DNA from 2 places in the Pseudoalteromonas sp. JC28 genome. Region 2 is predicted to be linked to the other one. Evidence: predicted binding sites of a transcription regulator. Region 2 holds the regulator's gene; the other holds the start of a gene.

The links. The regulator ArgR, encoded in region 2, controls arginine synthesis, uptake and breakdown. The targets are predictions, from matches to a motif close to ANTGAATANNTATTCANT.
Region 1: argC (N-acetyl-gamma-glutamyl-phosphate reductase) is a predicted target of ArgR. The motif match lies at 1,530-1,547, and genes of this name have one in related genera.

What each region holds. Positions count from the first base shown of each region.
Region 1 is NZ_QOKX01000008.1:166,596-170,618, forward strand. It holds gene DS891_RS18510 (IS3 family transposase) at 30-260, shown strand; gene argE (acetylornithine deacetylase) at 325-1,473, opposite strand; gene argC (N-acetyl-gamma-glutamyl-phosphate reductase) at 1,651-2,661, shown strand; gene argB (acetylglutamate kinase) at 2,658-3,437, shown strand; gene DS891_RS18530 (ornithine carbamoyltransferase) at 3,447-4,023, shown strand, end outside.
Region 2 is NZ_QOKX01000004.1:301,838-305,860, reverse strand. It holds gene serA (phosphoglycerate dehydrogenase) at 1-364, shown strand, start outside; gene mdh (malate dehydrogenase) at 590-1,522, opposite strand; gene argR (transcriptional regulator ArgR) at 1,764-2,231, shown strand; gene DS891_RS11160 (OB-fold-containig protein) at 2,634-3,245, shown strand; gene DS891_RS11155 (SPFH domain-containing protein) at 3,329-4,023, shown strand, end outside.

The DNA.
Region 1 (4,023 bases), on a different contig from region 2:
GGTTGTCATAAGATTTTGAAAAATAAAAAATTAATCGGAGTGTATTGAGAAAAGGAAATTGTTTTGATAATACAGTGGCTGCAAATTTCTTCACGCTTTTAAAATCAGAAATGTACCATGGTCACTACTTTGACAGTGCCGAGCAACTTATGGCATGCATTGATGAATATATTGATTATTACAATAACGATCGGACTAAGGTCAAATTAAAAGGCCTGATTCCGGTAGAATACCGGAATCAGGCGTTGGAAGTCGCATAATAGAAATGTCCAACTTTAATGGGTCACTTCAGCTAAGGTGGCTTTTCTTGTTCGTTCGGAATGTTTAACTAAAGCAGCAATCTTTGATTAGCGCTTTAATAATCGCTTGAGATGGTTTTATTTTTTCCATATTGAGATATTCATTTGGCTGATGTGCTTGATTAATTGAACCTGGGCCCATGACGATAGTTTCGCAGCCTAGCTGTTGTAGAAATGGTGCTTCGGTACAATAGTTTACAGCAATTGCTTGTTGTCCTGACAGGCGCTCAGCCATTTTCACCAAAGCAGAATCCGTCGAGCCGGTAAAAGCCGGAATAGGTTCGTGCATATCTATAACCGAGACGCTATTCGGATAATGTGTATTGATTGGTGCTACAGCTGCCGTGAGCATGGCTTGTAGTTCTTTGATGCTCAGACCAGGCAAAGGGCGCATATCAATATGTAGTTCACAACAGCCACAAATACGGTTGGCATTGTCGCCGCCATGAATGTGTCCAAGGTTTAAAGTTGGGTAAGGAATAGCAAAATGTGGAGTTGAATATTTATTCTTTAATTCTTCTCTTAATTTTAATAAATTTGCAATCACCTGATGCATGATTTCAATAGCATTTAAGCCACGCTCTGGATCTGAGCTATGGCCTGAACGACCAACTATACGGATGGCGGTCGTCATATGGCCTTTGTGGGTAAATACCGGCACCATATCGGTGGGTTCACCAATAACGCAGCGCGCCGGCTTCAAGCTTGGATGTTTAGCAATTTCCTGAGCGCCAGCCATGGTGGTTTCTTCATCGGCGGTGGCTAAAATCATGATAGGAGCACTTTGCTGTAATTCATCAAGCTCTGAGATTGCATTCAATACGAAAGCAAAAAAACCTTTCATATCAATACTTCCAAGACCATATAATTTATTATCTTGCTCGCTTAATTTAAAAGGATCAAATTGCCAGCGGCTATCGTCGAATGGCACGGTATCCGTGTGGCCGGCCAACATTAATCCACCATCGCCATTACCTCGTCTTGCAATTAGATTATATTTTCCTTTTGCATGTTCAAGCTCTGTTACTTCGACAGTAAATCCTAACGTTTCGCACCACTGTGCGAGTAGCTGGATCACATTCTGATTACTCATGTTGAGACTTTCTTCTAATGCACTGATAGATGGCGCGGCGATCAGTTGCTGATACATTTCCATAAAAGCGGGCAATTTCATAAAAATTCCTAAAATACTTATTCAAAGTTCTTGCATAAAAATATAAAGATGTTTAGAGTGAATATCAATTCACTTTTTTAGCATAAATATATTTTTGGAACAGCAATGCGACGATTTGACTTCAACAATTAGCAGAACCAACCCTAATCAAACTTTTTTAATCTTGAGAACACTATGTTGAAAGTATCTATAATCGGAGCGAGCGGCTACAGTGGCGCTGAGCTTGCTAAGCTGGTTGCCAAGCATCCTGCCTTCACACTTGCACATTGCTTTGTATCTGAGCAAAGCTTAGACAAACACAAATTCATCAGCGATTTATATCCAGAATATTCGGGCTTGCTAGATATTGAGCTGCAACCCTTAAATGAGCAAGCTTTTTCGTTGATAGAGCAATCATCGGATTATGTGTGTTTATGCACGGATCACAAGGTTAGCGTAGAGCTTGCACCGATATTTTTACAGATGGGGAAACGGGTTTTTGACCTATCTGGAGGTTACCGTTTATCTAGCAATGAAGACTACGAAAATTACTACGGCTTTTCTCACCCGCATCAAGACTGGTTAGCGCAAGCGCAATACGGACTAGCTGAATGGTACGGCGATGCTATTAAAACGGCGAAGTTGGTGGCGGTCGCGGGCTGTTATCCGACTGCGGCACTCAATGCACTTAAGCCATTACAACAAGCTGATCTGATAACAGAGCAGCCAGTTATCATCAATGCTGTTTCAGGTGTTACTGGCGCAGGTAGAAAAGCGAATGTCGCCACACACTTTTGCGAAGTATCTCTTGCACCGTACGGTTTGTTTACGCACAGACATAGTCCAGAAATAGAAAAGTACCTTGAGCACCCAGTGTTGTTTACGCCGCATTTAGGGAATTTTAAGCGTGGTATCTTGGAAACGATCTACGTCACTCTGAAAGAAAATGTCACACCAAATCAAGTCGATGCCGCTTACCAAGTGCTTGCCGATGAGCCGCTGATCAGATTAAAGGGGAGTCAACTTCCATCAATCAAAGCCGTTGAAAATCAGCCTTTTGTTGATATTGGTTGGCAGCAAAAGGGCAATCAACTGATCGTGGTTGTCGCGATTGATAACTTGCTTAAAGGGGCTGCAGGCCAAGCATTACAATGTATGAACTTGGCGGCAGGACTTGAGCATTATCAAGGTTTAGGAGTATCAGCATGAGCAAACAAACTTGGGTGATAAAACTAGGTGGTGCGGTGTTGAATCAAGAGGGTGCAGCGCAAGCATTGTTTTCAGCTATCAAGCAAATTCAACAGGACGCACCACACAAGCAGTTTGTGATTGTTCATGGTGGCGGGGCGCTGGTTGATAAGTGGCTTACCGATGCTGGTTTTGCTACTGCAAAACATCAAGGACTGCGGATCAGTCCGCAAGAGCAAATGCCCTATATTGTTGGTGCACTTGCAGGCTGTGCTAACAAGCAACTGATGGCGGATGCCATTACCGCCACGCTCAAGCCCGTTGGGCTGTGCTTATATGATGCAGGATTTACCACAACTCAAAAGCTTAAAGCGCTTGGCCGTGTGGGTAGCTGTGAAGCGAGTGAAGGGGGCATGCTTGAAGCGGTGTTGGAGTTTGACAGGTTACCTGTTGTTAGTTCAGTTGGTATTGGCGCTGACGGCCATTTATACAACGTGAATGCGGATGAAGCAGCAGCAGCTATCGCCAGTAAGCTTGGTGCAGAACTTATTTTTATGACTGACGTTGAGGCGGTACTTGATGGCGATAAACAGCCATTAAATCAACTTAACGCGGAACAGATCTCAACGTTAATCGCGCAAAAGGTCATTGTGGGCGGGATGGAGGTCAAAGTTAAGACCAGTCTTCACGCTGCCCAACACTTACGACGAGGGGTGTACATCTCTAGCTGGCAAAAGCCAGAAAATTTAATTGCGTTGCTCAATGGTGAGCACGTAGGTACACAAATTCTGCCGTAGGAAAACACCATGACTAAGCATTTTTTAACTGGTTTGGAATTAGACCAAACTAACGTTTTGAACTTATTAAAGCTTGCAAAAAATATTAAAAATCAACCGCAAGAATATAACCAAGCCTTAGCAGGCAAATCGATTGTCACGTTATTCGAAAAGCCGAGCTTAAGAACGCGGCTGTCGTTCGATATCGGTATCCATAAACTGGGCGGCCATGCTGTGTATTTAGATCAGCAAAACGGTGCAATGGGGGCGCGTGAATCCGTAAAAGATTTTGCGCTTAATATTTCTACTTGGGCCGATGGCCTTGTGGCTCGCGTAAATCATCATAGCACGCTTGAGACGCTCGCTGAGTTTTCGTCGGTGCCTGTTGTGAATAGCCTATGTGATTTATATCACCCTTGCCAAGCGTTGGCTGATTTTCTCACCTTATTTGAAACTTACGACGATGTCAGCCAGATCAAAATCGCTTACCTCGGTGAAGGCAATAACGTAACACATTCATTAATGTTGCTTGCGGCAACGTTAGGTACTGATTTTGTGGCGGTTTGTCCTAAAGGTCATTCTCCAGATGCACAGATTGTAAAGCAAG
Region 2 (4,023 bases):
AACCCCACACGTTGGTGGTTCTACCCAAGAAGCACAAGAAAACATCGGTGTAGAAGTCGCGGGTAAGTTGGCGAAGTATTCAGATAACGGTTCAACAGTCACGGCTGTGAACTTCCCAGAGGTTTCTCTACCTGAATTATCAAACCGAAGTCGTTTATTACACGTACACGTAAACCGCCCAGGCGTACTAACGCAAATCAACCAAGCGTTCGCTCAGCATGGTATCAATATTGCGGCGCAATACCTACAAACAGATGAATCTATTGGTTACGTGGTTATCGACGTCGATAGCGACCACTCTGAAGTGGCGTTGAAAGAGTTAAGTGCGGTTGAAGGAACTATTAGAGCACGTATTCTTCACTAATACCAATTGAATTAATTCTCTAATCAATTTGAAGGGTGAAATAGCATATTAGCTTCGTTAAAAATTTCTCATTTAGAACAACTAAATAGCAAAATTTTTGCCTTGCTACTAAAGCTATTTCCCCGCTTCAAGATAGATCATTTACTTAATACAACTGGTATAAGAAGAATCAAGCATAAAAAAACCAGTCACTGTGAAGCGACTGGTTTTTTGTATCAATTTGGCTTACGCCATGAAATCAACACCTTCTTTGATGTCTTTTTCAAGTGTCGCTAGCATGTCGTCTTTTGCTTTTTGCTCAAACGCGCTTAGCTCACCGTAAGGAAGTAACTGCTCTACACCGTTTTTACCAAGGATAACTGGCTGTGCAAAGAATGTTGCATCGCCTGTGTTACCTTCAACGTATGCGTACTCAAGTACTTCTTCACCTTGTAGACCTTTCACTAGTGAGAAGCAGAAACGTGCTGCTGCTGCACCCATTGAAAGTGTAGCTGAACCGCCACCCGCTTTAGCTTCAACCACTTCAGTACCCGCGTTTTGGATACGAGTCGTTAGTGCAGCAACTTCTTCGTCAGTGAACTCAACACCTTCAACTTGAGAAAGTAGAGGTAGAATTGTAGTACCAGAGTGGCCACCAATTACTGGGATCTTAACTTCAGCAACGTCTAGGCCTTTAAGCTCTGCGATAAAAGTTTCAGCGCGGATAACGTCAAGGGTTGTTACACCGAATACGCGAGCTGGATCATAAGTACCTGCTTTTTTGAACACTTCAGCAACGATTGGTACCGTGCCATTTACTGGGTTTGTGATGATACCAACAAGTGCTTTAGGGCAGCTTCTAACGATACCTTCAGCAAGTGTCTTGATGATACCTGCGTTAACGTTGAAAAGGTCAGCACGGTCCATACCAGGCTTACGAGGCATACCAGCAGGGATAAGCACTACGTCAGCACCTGCAAGAGCCGGGTCTAGGTCGTCTTTACCATAACCCGCTACTTTTACCGCAGTTGGGATGTGAGATAAGTCAACTGCAACACCAGGTACAACAGGTGCAACGTCATAAAGCGCTAACTCAGAGCCAGCTGGAAGACCATTTTTAAGCAATAAAGATAGAGCTTGACCGATACCGCCAGCGGCACCTAATACAGCAACTTTCATTTGAATTCTCCATAATTTGAAGGTGGAATTGAGTGTGCAGTAAAGATAATGAAAAGCGCTGTTAAACACAAATTAATCATGGTTATTTTCGAGATTTTTTGACTAATGTCTTAAATAAAAGTGTAAAGATCGCGACACTTTGTACACTTATGCTTTACGACTGCCATTTTGATCGCGCAAATTTGGGAATCTCGGCGGTTTTGTGTAGAATTTAAAGATTAGCCGTAAAAGAAGACAGACTATGCAGCCGCAAGAAAAACAAGAAGCACTGATCAAAGCATTTAAAGCCATTTTAAAAGAAGAAAACTTTGGCTCTCAAGGTGAAATTGTTGATGCTCTAAAACAACAAGGGTTTGACAACGTCAGTCAGAGCAAAGTGTCGCGCATGCTGAGCAAGTTTGGTGCTGTGCGTACCCGCAATGCCAAGCAAGAAATGGTTTACTGCTTACCCGCTGAAATGAGCGTGCCAACAGCAAAAAGCCCTTTACGTCAGTTAGTCGTTGATATTATGCACAACGAAATGATGATTATTATTCGAACCAGTCCCGGTGCTGCACAGTTAATTGCGAGACTACTTGACTCATTAGGCACCGCAGACGGCGTATTAGGTACCATCGCTGGCGATGACACGATTTTTATTGCCCCTGCCAAAGTATCTGAAATCGACGTTACTTTAGATAAAGTAAAAACCCTGTTCGATAACGTTTAGTCTATTATTTTTATCGGTGCTAACTCACAGGTTAGCACATACTCTGATACTCTAGCTTCTACGAACACGCCTCCCCACTATCACGATAAACAGAATAAATTGCTTATCTTTACAGCAAAAAACGTTTGACATAATATGTCTAATTGTGGCAACTTTAGAAACGCATGTGAAGTTTTCTCACTACGCATGGATGGTTTTTAAGCTGATTGATTAGCTTCTCGGATTTGTTTCCTACAGTGTCTCCGTCTTACCGGACACGAACGCTATTCGCTTCACTCAATCATCTCACATTCTATGATGCGGAGCTCACCGCTTGATAAACACAAAGACACCTTGCGGCGCTGAGTGGACAATTCACTGACTTAACCGCTTAAAAGGAAATACAAGGAACTAGGATCAGCAATGGAATTTTTAAATACTGCATTTACGTTTCCCACTGTTATTTTTTCAACACTATTACTCATAGTGCTGTTGTTCTGGTTAATTGCTTTACTCGGTTTTGCTGATATCGATATCTTAGAAGGCGATGTTGATATTGAAGCCGAAGGCGCAAGCTCTGGTTCTTTTTGGGAAGTCGCTTTTGGCGGCGTCCCTGTCAGTATTTCATTGAGTTTAATCATCGCGCTGGGCTGGATTATCAGTATCTATGTGCAACAGTTTTTTGCTTACCTACTGGGCAATGGCATTTTTTACTACCTGATGGGCACGGTATTTATGCTTGCCAGCCTCATTGCAGCATTACCACTAACCGCCGTCATTGTAAGGCCACTACGACGCTTTTTCGAAAGCCAAGAAACCACATCAAAGCAAGCGCTGGTTGGGCTCGAATGCGTTATTGCAACATCAAGAGTTAGCAACACGTTCGGTCAAGCCAGAGTATATATTCAAGGAACAGATCAACTCATCGAAGTGCGCTCGGATGAAGATAACACTTTCACACTAGGAGACAGTGCCTTACTTATCGAACATGACACCCTTACACATAGCTACACAATTGTAGCTAAACCTTGGTAATAGTACGGAAAATAACGGAATTTAGGAACGAGTTGGCATTGCTAATACCAACTCAAACAACATAGCGCAACGCAGGAAAAAACATGGAATTTCTAAACAACCTCGGACCGGTGCTCGCAATCGTGGGCATATCCATCGTCATTATTTTTGCCATTCTACTTCTGATTGGAAAGTTCTACCGCAAGGTTGAACAAGGTCAGGCATTAATCATCAACAAGATGAAAAACGAGCCAGATGTCACGACAACGGGCGGCATTGTGCTGCCTGTGATCCATAAAATGGAAGTCATGGATATTTCAACTAACCGCATGGTATTAGAGCGTCGTGAAAATAGCGGCCTGATCTGTAAAGACAATATCCGTGCTGACATCGCCATCACTTTTTACATTCGCGTAAACGAAAACAAAGAAGATATCCTACGCGTTGCTAAACAAGTTGGCTGTGCCCGCGCATCGGCACCAGAAACCTTACAAGCATTATTTGAGGCAAAATTCTCCGAAGCCTTGAAAACCGTTGGTAAGCGCATGAATTTTGAGGAGCTATTTACGCATCGTAATGAGTTCCGAGATTCTATTAAAGAAGTGATTGGACAAGATTTATCTGGCTATACGTTAGAAGATGTGGCGATTGATTATCTTGAACAAACCTCTATCGACAAGTTAGATCCAAATAACATTCTTGACGCTGAAGGTATTCGCCGTATTACCGAAAAAACCTCACGCCAAAACGTGGAAACTAACCAGCTTAAATGTGATGAAAAAGCGCAAATCGACAACCA